Regions from separate parts of the Rhodococcus triatomae genome, predicted to be linked through region 3. Evidence: riboswitches for the same ligand, from Rfam matches in the RefSeq annotation. Region 3 holds a riboswitch; each other region holds the start of a gene.
What was found. Region 3 has a riboswitch for S-adenosylmethionine ahead of G4H71_RS07975 (aminotransferase class V-fold PLP-dependent enzyme). Riboswitches for the same ligand answer to the same signal wherever they lie in the genome.

Region 1 (4,971 bases), 1.9 Mb from region 3:
GCGGAAGAAGCCCTGTGTTCGTTCGTGCCGGGGCATTTCCTCGGCTGCGCGCGCGGCAGCCTCGGGTGAGGACCAGATGAGGAAGTCCATCAGGGACCCGTCGTCGGTGCGGGCCAGGTGCGCGCCGAGGAAATCACTGCCGTACCGCTCTCGGAGAACCTCGATGAGAGATTCCCGCCCTGCGAGGAGGAGATCCGGGTCGGAGGCGTCGAAACGGACGTACTCGATCGTTGGGGGCATCGCGTGCACTCCTTCTATTATCACGGGTTTGTCCATCAAAACCGTGAGCGAGACAGTATCATGGTTTCGTTCGGCTGAAACCGTTAGTGTGAGTGTGGTGATTCGCGACTTGGAGGAGATGCCGTGGATCGGTGAGAACTGTGCACTCGATCTCGCGAACACGATCGTTCGCAACGCCGGAACTCGTCCCGACGTGGACTTCTTCACCGATGCCCGACTTCTGCACCGATGGCGTTCGGTTGTCGACCGTCGCATCGCCGACGTACCGACGGATCAGCTTGTCGAGTGGAGGTCTCTCGTCCGGGAGTCGCTTGTCGTAGTTGGCGAGTCGGGTAACGTACCGGCGCGGGTGAGGATTCGCCTCAACGCTCTCGCGGAGGGTGCTCCCGTGGTTCTGAAAATGGACGAGGGTGGCGTGGTCCGTCACGTCGATCGCGCGGACTGCCCGCCCGATGCGGTAGTGGCACGCGAGACGCTGCGGCTCATCGGCTCGACGAACGAGTTCGCGGTGCGACTGTGTGACGCGCCCAGTTGTGGGATGTTCTTTGTTCCGCGTCGCCGGAACCAGGAGTGGTGCACGACCCGATGCGGTGCCCGGGTCCGATCCAGTCGCCGATACGAGGCGAGTTCGCGCCTCGAATAGGCCGGTGGTCGCAAGGGCCGGTTCAGCCGAGGGCCGGGAGCCTGATCGAAGGGCGCTGATCGCGGGAGCGGGGCGTTCGCCGGACGCGGCAACAGCGGGCTCGCCCCGGCGCTAACGTCCCGCGCGCGCGAGTGTCATGGTCTCGCCCAGCAACTCGGCCATCGCCTCGGCCTCGGTGAGGAAGCCGTCGTGGCCGTCCCGGGACTCGAGCACGCGAAGGTCGCCGCTCGTCGGGATCAGTTCGGCGAGCTCCTCCTGCAACCTCAGGGGATACAGCCGATCCGAATCGACGCCCGCGACGATGACGGGCGCGGTGATCCGCGCCAGCGCGGCGGCGATCCCACCGCGACCACGGCCGACGTCGTGTCGGTTCATCGCCTCGCTCAACAGGACGTACGTCCCCGGGTCGAAACGGCTCACGAGCTTGTCGGCCTGGTATTCGAGGTAACTCTGCACGGAGTAGCGACCGCCGTCCCAGGGATCCTCGCCGTCCTGGGCGGAATTCGCGAACCTGCTGTCCAGTTCGTGCTCGGTGCGATACGTCAGGTGCGCGATCCGGCGTGCGATGCCGAGCCCGACGCGGGGCGCGCGGTCGGTGCCGTAGTAGTCGCCACCCTGCCAGTCCGGGTCCCCGGTGATCGCCGCGATCTGGGTGGTCTGGGTGCCGATCTGGTCCGCGGTGGCCCGGGCGCCGACGGCCACCACGAGCGCGGCCGAGACCCGGTCGGGGTGGGTGACGGCCCACTCGAGCGCGCGCATGCCGCCCATCGAGCCGCCGACCACCGCCGCGAGCCGGTCGATCCCGAGGAGATCGACGAGGATGCGCTCGGCCGTGACCTGGTCGCGGATCGACGTGTACGGGAATCGGCTGCCGTAGGGACGGCCGTCCGGTGCGAGCGAGCCGGGGCCGGTGGATCCGCGGCAGCCGCCGAGGACGTTGACGGCCACGACGCACCACTCGTCGGTGTCGACCGGCGCGCCGGGGCCGATCATGCCCTCCCACCATCCGGGGGAGGGGTGGACGTCGTCGGCGGGTCCGACGACGTGGGAGTCGCCGGTCAGCGCGTGCTCGACCAGCACCACGTTGTCGCGGGTGGGGGAGAGCTCGCCCCAGCGCTGGACCGCGAGCGACACGGACTCGACGGTGGATCCGCTCTCGAGTTCGACCGGGCCGATGTCGACGGTGCTCAGCCGGCCGTCGGGAAGCAGCAGCTCGTGCACCGATGTCGCCGTCAAGATCCGACCGCCGTCAGTCCGGAACGCAGATCGGCGAGGATGTCGTCGATGCCCTCGATCCCGACCGCCAGGCGCACCAGGCCGGGGGTGACGCCTGCTGCGAGTTGCTCCTGCGCGGACAGTTGCGAATGTGTCGTGGATGCCGGGTGGATGACGAGCGAACGCACGTCCCCGATGTTGGCGACGTGGCTGTGCAGCGTCAAGGCGTCGACGAATCGCTTGCCTGCCTCCAGCCCGCCGGCGAGTTCGAACGCGACGATCGCGCCGGTGCCCTTCGGGGCGAGCTCGAGTGCGCGTGCGTGCCACGGTGACGACTCGAGCCCGGCGTAGCTCACCGAGGTGACCTGGGCCTGCCCTTCGAGGAACTCCGCGACGGCCTGAGCGTTGGCGATGTGACGCTCCATGCGGAGGCTGAGGGTCTCGATGCCCTGGCTGATGAGGAACGCGTTGAACGGTGAGACCGCGGAGCCGAGATCGCGCAGCAACTGGACGCGGGCCTTGAGCGCGAACGCGGGAGGCCCGAGCTCGGCGAAGACCACTCCGTGATAGCTCGGGTCCGGGTGGGTGAAGCCGGGGAATCGGTCCCGGCCTTCCTCGTCCCGGACCGTCCAGTCGAAGGTGCCGCCGTCGACGATCACCCCGGCGATCGCGGTGCCGTGTCCGCCGAGGTACTTGGTCGCCGAATGGACCACGATGTCCGCACCGAGCTCGAGCGGACGGATCAGGTACGGCGTGGGAACGGTGTTGTCCACGACGAGCGGCAGCCCGTGCGCGTGCGCGACCTCCGCGATCCCGGGGACGTCGAGTACGTCGTTCATCGGGTTCGAGACGGTTTCGCCGTAGAACGCCTTGGTGTTCGGTCGGACGGCCGCGCGCCACTGGTCGAGATCGTCGGGATCGTCGACGAACGAGACCTCGATGCCGAGCTTCGGCAGCGTGTAGTGGAAGAGGTTGTAGGTGCCCCCGTAGAGCCGCGGACTCGAGACGACGTGGTCGCCGGATCCGGCGATGTTGAGGATCGCGAAGGTCTCCGCTGCCTGTCCGGACGCGAGCAACAGTGCCGCGACTCCGCCTTCGAGGGCGGCGATGCGTTGTTCGACCGCGTCCTGGGTGGGGTTCATGATGCGGGTGTAGATGTTGCCCGGCTCCGCCAGCCCGAACAGCGCCGCCGCGTGATCGGTGTTGTCGAACGTGTACGAGGTGGTCTGGTAGATCGGCAGCGCCCGGGCCTTGGTGGTGGCGTCGGAGGTCTGTCCGGCGTGGATCTGCTTGGTCTCGAACGACCAGTTCTCGGTCATGGTGAATGCTCCGGGGTGGGTGCGCGTCGTGCGGCTGCCTGCAGTGGTCTGGACTGGCGACTACCTACGACAGTGGCAATTCGTCCACGGCGAGCAATGCGGTGTCGACAGACGATGCGGTATCGACAGGCGATGCGGTGCCGACAGGCAATTCGGGGCCGACGGGCAACTCATGGCTGACACCTCCACGTGGATCCGCGCTTGTCTCCCGACCCTGTGATCGGGGAACCAGGTCATCACCCGGGGCACCCCACCGCGGTGGAGGGTTGCCGGCCAGCCAGCCGGGGCTCGATGCTGACGCTCATGACCTCCGTCGATCTTAACCGCTGTCGACCGAGCGCCCGAACCGGCACCGAACACGCCTTCCATCTGCGGAAAGTTACCCATTGGTAGTAACCTGTTCCATGCCCCGCCGGTTGAAGTTTCCGGACATAGCAGTACGCTTGTCTTGTTTGGGACCGGTCTCGCCGAGGTCGACCCCGACCGGCTAGCTTTGATAATCGAATCGTTCGCGGACTCACCCACAAAGTGCGTTCGTGGTCGTGCAACCAGGGAAACTTCCTACAGCGACCCAGGAAACTCAGGAGGACGCGAAGCACCCATGTCCAAAATCAAGGTTGAGGGCACCGTCGTAGAACTCGACGGCGACGAGATGACACGCATTATCTGGCAGTTCATCAAAGACAAGCTCATCCATCCGTATCTGGATGTGAATCTCGACTACTACGACCTCGGCATCGAGTACCGCGACGCCACCGACGACCAGGTGACGGTCGACGCCGCGAACGCCATCAAGCAGCACGGTGTGGGTGTCAAGTGCGCGACCATCACCCCCGACGAGGCCCGGGTGGAGGAGTTCGGCCTCAAGAAGATGTGGCGGTCCCCGAACGGCACCATCCGCAACATCCTCGGCGGCACGATCTTCCGTGCGCCGATCATCATCTCCAACGTCCCGCGCCTGGTTCCCGGCTGGACCAAGCCGATCATCATCGGCCGTCACGCATTCGGCGACCAGTACCGCGCCACCGACTTCAAGGTCCCCGGACCGGGCACGGTGACCATCACGTACACCCCCGCGGACGGCAGCGAGCCGATCGAGCACGAATTGGTGAACTTCCCCGAGGCGGGTGGCGTCGTCCAGGGGCAGTACAACTTCACCAAGTCCATCGAGGACTTCGCTCGCGCGTCGCTCAACTACGGCCTGCAGCAGAACTACCCGGTCTACCTGTCGACGAAGAACACGATCCTCAAGGCGTACGACGGTGCGTTCAAGGACATCTTCCAGCACATCTACGAGACCGAGTTCAAGGCCGAGTTCGATGCTGCGGGGCTCACCTACGAGCACCGCCTCATCGACGACATGGTCGCCTCTGCGCTCAAGTGGGAGGGTGGCTACGTCTGGGCCTGCAAGAACTACGACGGCGACGTCCAGTCGGACACCGTCGCCCAGGGCTTCGGTTCGCTGGGTCTGATGACATCGGTGCTGCTGACTCCGGACGGCAAGACCTGCGAGGCGGAGGCCGCACACGGCACCGTCACTCGCCACTTCCGTCA
Region 2 (4,971 bases), 1.4 Mb from region 3:
CCAGGCGCTCCAGCGGGCGACACCTCGGCGGCACCGGTCCAGCTCGATCAGGGCGACACCCGGCGGGTCTTGCTTGGCTGTGGTCATCATTCCTCCACTGGTGTCAGGATCACGCCCATGTTCCTGACGGCGAGTACTGTGGGATCGTCGGGTACCACGATGTAGGCCGTACCCCCACCGGACGGCGCGTAGGCGAACCCGGTGTCGCGAAGCGCAGGCGGGAAGCTTGTAGAGCCGGCGTCGCAGTAGCGGTCGGGGCAGATCCCCACCCACGCCAGAGTGATCGCCCCGAATCCCTCGGTGACCGCGTATCGCCCCGGCTTGATGTCTTCGGGCACCTTCCACACGCCGGCAGTGCTGTACGGATCGTGCGGCGGGACCACCTCTCCCGTGTAGGCCGCTGTCGGTGGTCCGGATCCGGCATCGCTGCTGCTGCACCCGATCGTCAGCGCCAGGATCAGACCCAGTCCGAGCGCTCCGGCGACGATCCCCAGCCAGGCGCTGTTCTTCCTCATGTGGCCTTCTCCTTCTTCGGTGTGCGGTGGGTGTCGCAGACCCGGGCCTTCTTCTCGGTAGCGACGGACACCTCGGGGCACCCTTCGACGTGGCACGCCCGCTCGATGACCCACCGGTGGACGATGACGGTTCCATCGGAGAGGGCGGCTTCGACTTCGAGGCTGGTGACCTTCTGGTCGAACTTCCGAAAGATCCGCAGGTTCACGTCGACAGACGGAAAGTCGGCCCGGACGTAGTTGCAAGTCTGGCGGATATAGTCTTTCGCCTGCTGTTGGTCGACGCCTTCGAGATCGCATCCGAAATCTTCTTCGGGGCGATCACCGATCGTTTGAAACCAGCGAACCCGGGAGTCGAGTGGCATCGCGCTTCTCCTGTGTGACGGGCATCACAGAGCGTATCGTTCACCAGGTCGAAAGGGTTAGCCGTGAACGTGTGGAACTTCTGGGAAATCATCCTGACCTCGATCTCCGGGTGGTTTGCCAGCTGAGAAGTTATTCCTCAATGGTGATCACCATGAACGGCGTCCCGTTCTCGCGCAGCTCGGCGACGAGGGAGTCGGCGCCGGGCACGAGCTTGTCCTCGTGGACCAGGACTCCGTCCATGTCCATGAGGTAGGTCCAGCCGGGGCGTTCCTCGTCGTCCGTCACCCTGCCAGGGCGCTGGCAGTGTGACCGGTCAGGCCAGTAGTCGCCACAACCCGACGAGGCCGACGACCACGATCGTCGCTCGCAGTGCCGCGGGGGACAGTCGCCGCCCGTAGCGGGCGCCGAGGACCCCGCCGACCACCGATCCGACGGCGATGAGCCCGGCCGCCTGCCAGTTGATCCGGTCGCCCGCGACGACGATGTAGGCCGCCGCGGCCACGATGTTGACGACGAGCGCGAGCAGATTCTTCGCGGCGTTCATCCGCTGCACGGACTCGGGCAGGATCGCACCCATCACGCCCATGAGCAGGATGCCCTGGGCCGCGGTGAAATAGCCGCCGTAGACACCGACGGCGAAGGTGCCCACGGTGAGGAGCAGCAGCCGCGTCCGGGACAGCGGCAGATCCTCGCGGGCACCGACCCAACGCTGAATCCGCGGCTGCAACACCACCAGGACGAGAGCGACGACGAGTAGTGCGGGCACGACGCGCGCGAAGACCGTCTCCGGCAGGTGCAGCAGCAGCCACGCGCCGCCGAGTGCACCGAGCAGCGATGCCGGGATCTGCCACTTCAGTCGCGAGCCCTGACCGGCGAGCTCGCGCCGGTACCCCCAGGTTGCGGATATCCCGCCGGTCACGAGCCCGACGGCGTTCGACATGGTCGCGGTCACCGGCGGCACCCCGAACGCGACCAGGGTGGGAAACGTGATGAGGGTGCCGCTGCCGACGAGGGCATTGATCGCCCCGGCGCCGAGGCCGGCGAGCACGATCACCAGCGATTCCCACCAAGTCATCACAGCGACGTTACCGGCCCGTCCCGAGTAGGTGACGGACGGGTGAGAGGCCCATCGAACACCATTCGCGGCCCGTCGTCACGGTTTGAATTCACCCAGATTCTATCGGCTAAATCATTGCGGGAGTGAGTGTTTGACGAGTTGACGACCTGGCCGGCCGGGCCTAGAGTTCGGGTTGCCATCCAGAGCGACCGAGAGACCTGGCTCGTTGACGTCGCAGCAACCCTCCGGACTTCGCGCATTCGCCGCGGGGATTCGGGTGCGGGTGCTACCGCCGGGATCGATGGGAAGGAAATCGTTGTGAACTCTCGTGCGTGTTCGTGCGCCCGCCCCGCCGTGTCGGGGGTGTATTCGTGAAGTTCCTGCTGATGAGCCTGATCGTGCACAGGCCGGATCCGGTGACGGGCGAGAAGCAGTCCACCTCCGAGAGGCTGCGCGAGGTGGTCGATGCCGCCGTGCTCGCCGAGGAACTGGGATACGACGGGTTCGCGGTGGGTGAGCGGCACGAGCATCCGTTCCTGTCGTCGTCGCCGCCGGTCGTGCTCTCGAACATCGCGGCACGCACCGAGACCCTGGCGCTCTGGACCGCGGTCACCACGTTGAGCCTGCTGGATCCGGTGCGGGCGTTCGAGGACTACTCGACGCTCGACAACCTGTCCGGTGGTCGGCTGCAGCTGATCATCGGCAAGGGAAACGGCACCGCGCAGGCCGAGTTGTTCCACGTCACCCCGGACGACCAGTGGGAGCGCAATCGCGAGGGGTACGAGTTGCTGCGGCGGCTGTGGGAGAGCGAGGACGTCACCTGGACGGGACGTTTCCGTCCCCCGCTCGAGCACGCGGTGACTCTTCCGAGGCCGTTGCAACCGCGGCTGCGGATCTGGCACGGCAGCGCGACCAGCCGCGAGTCCGTGGACCTCGCCGCTCGGTACGGGGACCCGCTGTTCTCCGCCAACGTCACGAATCCGATCGAGCCGTACGCGGAACTCGTCCGGTACTACCGGGAGCGGTGGGTCCACTACGGCCACGACCCGGTCGACGCCCTCGTGGGAGCCGGTACCGCGGGCTTCCACGTGACCGAGAACTCGCAGGACGCGATCGACGCGTGGCGGCCGATCCACGCTGCCCAACTCGACTTCGCCCGCGGGCACGGACTGCCCGTCGTGTTCGAGACGGTCGAGGACTTCGTCGAGCGCAGTTCGGCTCTGATCGGGAGTCCGGAACAGGTGATCGACAAGGTGCACCGCTACCACGAGCAGTTCGGTCACGAGGTGATCCATCTCTCCGCCGAGCGCAACGGTCTGCCCGACAAGGAGCATCGCCGCGGCCTCGAGCTCTTCCAGTCGAGTGTGGCTCCGGTGCTGCGCCGGGACCTGCCGAGCCGGCCACTCGGGGCGGTCGGCCGATGACGAGCGAGGGCTTCACCGGAGCCTGGGCGCGCAGGCACGTCGACCTGGGCCGGCTGTCTGCGTCGATCTGTCGACGCTGACCCGCGTCTCGCCGCACCGTTCCCCCTTCCCGATCCTTCCCATCGAGATCACGGAGATCCCTGTGTCCCACACGTCCTTGCCGTCGCCGCTTCGCCGAACCCGCGTCGGAGGTGTCGTCGGCGTCGCGGTGCTGGCTGCGACCCTCGCCGCCTGCGGCGGAACCGATTCGGGAAGCGCCGCCGCCGGCCCCGCCCAGCCCGGTGGCACCCTGCGCTACGGCCTGTCCCAGGCTCCGACGTGCGCGGATCCCGCCCAGTCGGGAACCAACCAGACGATCTACGTCACGCGTCAGGTCGTCGATTCGCTCACCGACCAGGACCCGGACACCGGTGAGCTGACGCCCTGGCTCGCCGAGAGCTGGGAGGTGAACGAGGACGCCTCGTCCTTCACCTTCCGTCTCCGGGAGGGAGTCACGTTCAGTGACGGGACGCCGTTCACCGCCGACTCCGTCAAACGCACCTTCGACTCGATCGCCGACACGCTCACTGCCGCGAAGGCACCGCTCGGCGCGAGCTATCTCAGCGGGTACGCGGGCACCACCGCAATCGACGACACCACCGCCCAGGTCGATTTCGACGCTCCCAACGCACAGTTCCTGCAGGCCTCGTCCACTCCCCAGCTGGGAATCCTCTCGGCCGCGACGACTGAGCTCACCGCGGAGGAGAGGTGCACCGGCGACATCGCGGGAACCGGGCCGTTCGTGTACGAGGACTATCAGCAGGACCGGTCCGTGACGCTGGCCAAGCGCGCCGGATACGACTGGGGCTCGGAGGTGTTCGGCCACGAGGGCGAGGCCTATCTGGACCGGATCGAGTTCACCATCGTCCCCGAATCCGGCGTGCGCACCGGCTCTCTCGCCTCGGACCAGCTGGACGCGATCAGTGATGCGCTCCCGCAGGATGCGCCGCAGATCGAGGCCGTGGGTGGACAGATCCTGACCATCTCGAACCCCGGCACTCCCTTCGGATTCCAGCCGAACATCGCCGAGGCGCCGCTCGACGATCCCGCTGTCCGCGCCGCGCTGGTCTCCGCGATCGACCGGCAGGAACTGGTCGACACCGTGCTCGGACCCGATTTCGAGCCCGCGACCAGTACCCTCGCGAGCCGGACCCCGGGCTATGTCGCACTCGACGACGTCACGTTCGACCCCGACCGCTCGAACACTCTGCTCGACGAGGCCGGCTGGACACTCGGTCCGGACGGGATCCGCGAGCGCGACGGACGCCCACTCGCCTTCCCGGTGATGTTCAGCTCCGTCTTCGCCGGTAACCAGGCGATTCTCGAACTGGTGCAGCAGCAGGTCCGCAACGTCGGCATCGACCTGCAACTGGATCTGGTGCCCACCCCGGAGACGCAGGCGCGGCAGGCCTCGAAGGACTTCGTCGCCACCTACTACAACAGCACCCGCGCCGACGGCGACATCCTGCGCACGTCGTTCGGGCTCGACCAGCGCAACCTCAACAACCGCGGGCCCGTCCCGGACCTCGACGAGGCTCTGGCGGGACAGCTGACCACCATCGACGCCGACGAG
Region 3 (4,971 bases):
GGGAACCGGCGGCCGACGCCACCCCGCCGGGCACCGCCGAGTGGGAGCGCGGGGCAGCCGAACACCGCGAGTTCGGGGAGTGGGCCGGCGACGCGATCCGAGGCGGCGGCGCGGTGTACCCACCACGCGCGGCAACCACGGCGAGCGTGCGGGACGGGGAACTGCTGCTCAGCGACGGCCCCTACACCGAATCGGTCGAGGTGGCCAACGGCCTGTACGTGCTCCGGGCGCCGGACCGCGACACGGCGGTGTCCCTCGCCTCTCGGATCCCGCTGGGCGAACGGGGCTGTGTGGAACTGCGCCGAATCGTCGACGAGACCGGGTGAGGCGATGGGCACGGGCGGGAGTCGTCTGCCTTCCGGCGACCCGGATCCGGCTCGGATCTTCCGGCAGGAGTTCGGGCGGTCGGTGGGTGCGGTCACCCGGATGTGCGGCGATCTGTCCCTGGCGGAGGACGCCGTGCAGGAGGCGTTCGCCGAGGCGGTCCGCCGGTGGCCGGAGACAGGTGTGCCGGAGCGGCCCGGTGCGTGGATCACGACAGTGGCACGCAACCGCGCTCTCGACCGCCTCCGCCGGGAATCGGGGAGGGCGGGCCGGGAGAGGGAAGCGATGACGATGTGGCCCGCCCCCGACCCCGAACCGGAGCCGGGATGGACCGTCCGCGACGACCAGTTGCGCCTGCTGTTCACCTGCGCGCATCCTGCGCTGTCCCCGGCCTCACAGGTGGCGCTGACACTGCGACTGGTGTGCGGGTTGGGGACGGGGGAGATCGGCCGGCTCCTGCTGTCCGCGGAAAGTTCGGTGGCGCAGCGGATCAGCCGTGCCAAGGCCAAGATTCGCGAGGCGTCGATACCGTTCCGGGTGCCGCCCGATCACCAGCTGCCGGAACGGACGGAGCAGGTTCTGGCGTGTATCCACCTCGTGTTCACCGAGGGATACGCCGCCACCGCCGGAACGGTCCTCGTGCGCGACGAGCTGTGTGACGAGGCGATCCGGCTCGGAAAACTGTTGTGCGAGTTGATGCCGGACGAATCCGAGGCGTGGGCGCTCCTCGCGCTCATACAGTTCCAGGACAGTCGTCGCGGTCAGCGGGTGGACGTCCGCGGTGACGTCGTCCCGTTGGAAGAGCAGGACCGCAGCCGGTGGGACCGGGCCGAGATCGGTGCCGCGATCGCCTGTCTGCGAGCGGCGTCGCGCCGTGGTGCCGGGCGCTACGGTGCGCAGGCCCGGATCGCCGCGGTGCACGCCCTCGCGCCGTCGTGGGAATCGACCGACTGGGCGGCGCTGGTCGACGCGTACGACGCACTCCTCGGCTACGGCGACTCGGCGGTGGTTCGACTGAACAGGGCTGTGGCACTGGGGTTTCGGGACGGGTTTGAGGCGGGAGTCGCGGAGGTGGACCGGTTGGAGTCGGCGCGTTCACCGCTACCCGCGCACGCGATGTCCGCCGTCCGTGCGGACCTGTTGCGCCGCGCCGGACGGCTCGAGGAGTCGCGAGTGCACTACCGGAACGCGATCGCCGGAACGGTGAACGAGAATCGGCGGCGATTCCTGGAACGCCGCCTGGCCGAGGTGAGCCGCGAGTGAGCGGACGGGGGGTTTGACAGCGCGCCGGACTTCTGCCAACCTCTCTCACAGGTCATGAGTACCAGCATCAAGCCCCGGCTCGCTGGTCGGCAACCCTCCTCCGCGGTGGGGTGCTCCGGGTGACGACCTGGCTGCGGCTCAGCAGAGCCCGGCAAGCGCGGACTCCGAGGTGATCCACGTCCCATTTCCGTGGGCGCTGCCGTTCCCGACGAGTCCCTGACCACGAGGGATTTCGACATGACTGCTGTACTGGATCGCTGCACCACCGACATCGCCCCGCTCGCCGAGGTCTCGGGCACCTGTGTGCCGCTCCCGAGTGGCGCACAGTGCCGCTACGCGAACTTCGACTACGCGGCCAGTGCCCCGGTGTTGGCGCAGGTCGGCGCCCGGATCGGGGAACTGGTCCCCACCTACGCCAGCGTGCACCGCGGCGCCGGATACGCGTCGCAGGTGTCGACCGACGCCTACGAGCAGGCCCGCGTCGCGGTCGCGGAGTTCGTCGGTGCCCGCACCGGGGGAGGCCCCGGCGACGACGTCGTCGTCTTCACCCGCAACACCACCGACTCGCTCAACCTGCTGGCGGCGTGCGTGCCCGGTGACGTCGTCGTCCTGGACGTCGAACACCACGCGAACCTGCTGCCGTGGAAGAACTCCCGGGTGGTGGTCGCCTCCGACACGATCGAGGAGACGATCCGCTCCCTGGTCGGCGAACTCTGCTCCCGCCCGGCCGCTCTGCTCGCGGTGACCGGCGCCTCCAACGTCACCGGCGAGATCCTCCCGGTGGCACGGCTGGCCGAGATCGCCCACGCCTGCGGTGCCCGCATCCTGGTGGACGCTGCCCAACTCGCTCCGCATCGTCGGATCGACCTGGCGGCGAGCGGGATCGACTACCTCGCCTTCTCCGGACACAAGCTCTACGCACCGTTCGGTGCCGGCGTGCTGGTGGGTCGGCGTGACTGGCTCGATGCCGCGGCGCCGTATCTCGCCGGCGGGGGTGCCGTCCGCGACGTGACCCTGGACCACACCGAGTGGGCGGCGTCGCCGGCCCGGCACGAGGCGGGCACGCCCAACCTGTTCGGTGCGGCCGGACTCGCGGCGGCCTGCGAGGCCCTCACGGATATCGGGTTCGACGAGATCACCCGGCACGAGGCGGCACTCACCGCGCAGCTCACCGAGGGATTGCGCTGCATCGACGGTGTGCGTCTGCTCCGGCTGTGGAGTGATGCCGAGGACTCTGTCGGGATCGTCACCTTCACCGTCGACGGCGTCGCGCCGCGCGAGGTGGCCGCCTACCTGGCCGACCACGGGATCGGAGTCCGCGACGGCAGGTTCTGCGCGCACCCCGTCCTGAATCGGCTCGGCCTGCCGGGCGGCGCGGTGCGTGCCAGCCTGGGGCTGGGCACCGGGTCGGAGGACGTGCGGCGGCTGGTCGACGCCCTCGCCGAACTGGCGACCCGCGGCGGCGCGCACGACGGTGCCGAGCGGGTGACCGGCGGCACTCCCACCGGCGGCGAAACGCGCTAGCATGGGCCGCATGACATCACGGACCGAGAGCGCGGAGCGCGCTCTGTGGTGCCGTCGGCACGTGGATCTGTGCCGTACCTCGTCGGGTATGTGTCCGAACTGACCGATTTTCCGTCAGCGTCGTTCACCTACACATTCCTCGAGGAATCCCCATGTCGCACACCTCTCTCCGTACCCGTACCTCGCTCCGCCAGTTGCACGTCGCAGTGGAGCTGGCGGGCTCCGGTCACCATCCCGCCTCGGCATCGGCCGTCGGCACCCGTCCGGTGATCGGCCCGGACTACTGGCTCGACCTCACTGTTCCCGTCGCCGAGAGCGAACGTCTCGACCTGTCCGCCTACCCGCGCCACGTCGTGCGGATCCGGGCAGCCGACCTGCGTGAGGCTCAGATCGAACGAGCCCGCATCCGCACCGAACTCGCCGACGACGGGCGGGACCCCGACGACGTCACCGTCCTCGTCGATCTCGAGGTCCTCATCGCGGCGGACGCGCGCAGCGCCCGCAGGGAACTGGCCCGGTTGGACTCCGAATGGGGCGCACCGCGCACCCCCGTCTCGCTGCAGTACGTCGGCACTCCGCTCGGTCTCGCCGGGCTGATCGCCGACATCACCGCAGCCGGTGTCGCGGACGGCGTCACCCTGCTTCCGCTCACCCTTCCCGGGGTGCTCGAGCAGGTCGTCGACACCACCTTGCCGTGGCTGGAGAGCCGCGGCCTGACCACGACATCGGAGGCCGTCGATCAGGCGTTGCGTAGCTTCGGGCTGGCGCCGCGCGAACGCGAACTGGCGTCCTGAGCCGGAGCGTTCCGGTCCGCCCGGCCGGATCTGTTCGGTCAGAGCTCCGTCGGTTTGTGATAGCGACCCCGGTGATAGAGCAGCGGGGCAGACGCGGTCTCGTCCTCGTCGTCGGAGTGGACGCGGGTGACCAGCCCGACGACGAGGGTGTGATCGCCCACGGGGATCAGCTGGTCCACCTCCGCTCGCAGCCAGCTCGGGGTGCCGTGCAGCACGGGCTCGCCGGTGTCCAGCCGCCCCCACAGTGATTCGTCCGCGAATCGCTCGGCCGCGCTGCGGGAGAATCGCTGGGCGAGATGTTGCTGGTGTTCACCGAGAAGGTGGACGACCAGTGAGCGCGCCCCGCGCAGCGCCCCGATACTCGACGACGTCTCGGCGATGTTGAACGTGACCAATGGAGGGTCCAGCGACACCGAGGCGAACGACGTCGCGGTGAATCCGACCGGCCCTGCGCCGGCGTCGAGGGTCACGATCGTGACTCCTGCCGGATGGCGTCCGAGTGCTGCCCGGTAGTCCTCGGCGCTGATCCCGTTGGTCATGATTCCCCACTATAGAGGCGGGGAGTTGCCGGGACCGGTGTGCGTCAGTCGACGTCGATCGCGAGCCCGGCGGTGATCCGCAACAGTTCGGGGAAACTGGTGCGGAAGACGGTCTGCGGGTGACCGGCCGCCGCCCAGAGTTCCGGGTACCCGGCGAGGGCATTGTCGAGATACGTCGGCAGATTGGTGGGGTGGCCCACCGGGGCGACCCCACCGATCGGCTGGCCCGTCACTGCGCGCACCACGTCTGCGGGTGCCCGCGTCAGTGTGCCCTCGAGACGCTTTCCGGTGCGTTCGAGATCGACCTGGTGTCCACCCGAGACGAGGAGTAGGACCGGGTCGTCGTCGAGGAGGAACACCAGCGACTTCGTGATGGCACCCACTGGTACGCCGAGTGAGCTCGCCGCCTCGTCCGCGGTGTGAGTGGACTCGGACCGGGTGACGATCACGCCGTGGTGTCCACGGGCGATCAACGTGGCTGCGACGTGAGCCGCGTTGCGGTGCAGTGGCGTCGGCATGTACTCAGC

Region 1: linked by a shared signal. The riboswitch ahead of G4H71_RS17390 (bifunctional o-acetylhomoserine/o-acetylserine sulfhydrylase) and the one ahead of G4H71_RS07975 (aminotransferase class V-fold PLP-dependent enzyme) in region 3 are both predicted to bind S-adenosylmethionine.
Region 2: linked by a shared signal. The riboswitch ahead of G4H71_RS14490 (LLM class flavin-dependent oxidoreductase) and the one ahead of G4H71_RS07975 (aminotransferase class V-fold PLP-dependent enzyme) in region 3 are both predicted to bind S-adenosylmethionine.

Annotation. Positions count from the first base shown of each region.
Region 1 is NZ_CP048814.1:3,646,244-3,651,214, forward strand. It holds gene G4H71_RS17375 (hypothetical protein) at 1-240, opposite strand, end outside; gene G4H71_RS17380 (CGNR zinc finger domain-containing protein) at 269-883, shown strand; gene metX (homoserine O-acetyltransferase MetX) at 995-2,119, opposite strand; gene G4H71_RS17390 (bifunctional o-acetylhomoserine/o-acetylserine sulfhydrylase) at 2,116-3,417, opposite strand; SAM riboswitch class IV at 3,610-3,726, opposite strand; gene G4H71_RS17395 (NADP-dependent isocitrate dehydrogenase) at 4,019-4,971, shown strand, end outside.
Region 2 is NZ_CP048814.1:3,060,484-3,065,454, forward strand. It holds gene G4H71_RS14470 (hypothetical protein) at 87-515, opposite strand; gene G4H71_RS14475 (hypothetical protein) at 512-877, opposite strand; partial or broken gene G4H71_RS14480 (HAD-IIA family hydrolase) at 1,020-1,124, opposite strand; gene G4H71_RS14485 (sulfite exporter TauE/SafE family protein) at 1,192-1,953, opposite strand; SAM riboswitch class I at 2,129-2,243, shown strand; gene G4H71_RS14490 (LLM class flavin-dependent oxidoreductase) at 2,307-3,359, shown strand; gene G4H71_RS14495 (ABC transporter substrate-binding protein) at 3,502-4,971, shown strand, end outside.
Region 3 is NZ_CP048814.1:1,699,806-1,704,776, reverse strand. It holds gene G4H71_RS07985 (YciI family protein) at 1-326, shown strand, start outside; gene G4H71_RS07980 (RNA polymerase sigma factor) at 331-1,587, shown strand; SAM riboswitch class IV at 1,638-1,751, shown strand; gene G4H71_RS07975 (aminotransferase class V-fold PLP-dependent enzyme) at 1,825-3,111, shown strand; gene G4H71_RS22875 (putative leader peptide) at 3,113-3,214, shown strand; gene G4H71_RS07970 (LLM class oxidoreductase) at 3,264-3,905, shown strand; gene G4H71_RS07965 (flavin reductase family protein) at 3,944-4,444, opposite strand; gene G4H71_RS07960 (YbaK/EbsC family protein) at 4,489-4,962, opposite strand; gene G4H71_RS07955 (hypothetical protein) at 4,967-4,971, opposite strand, start outside.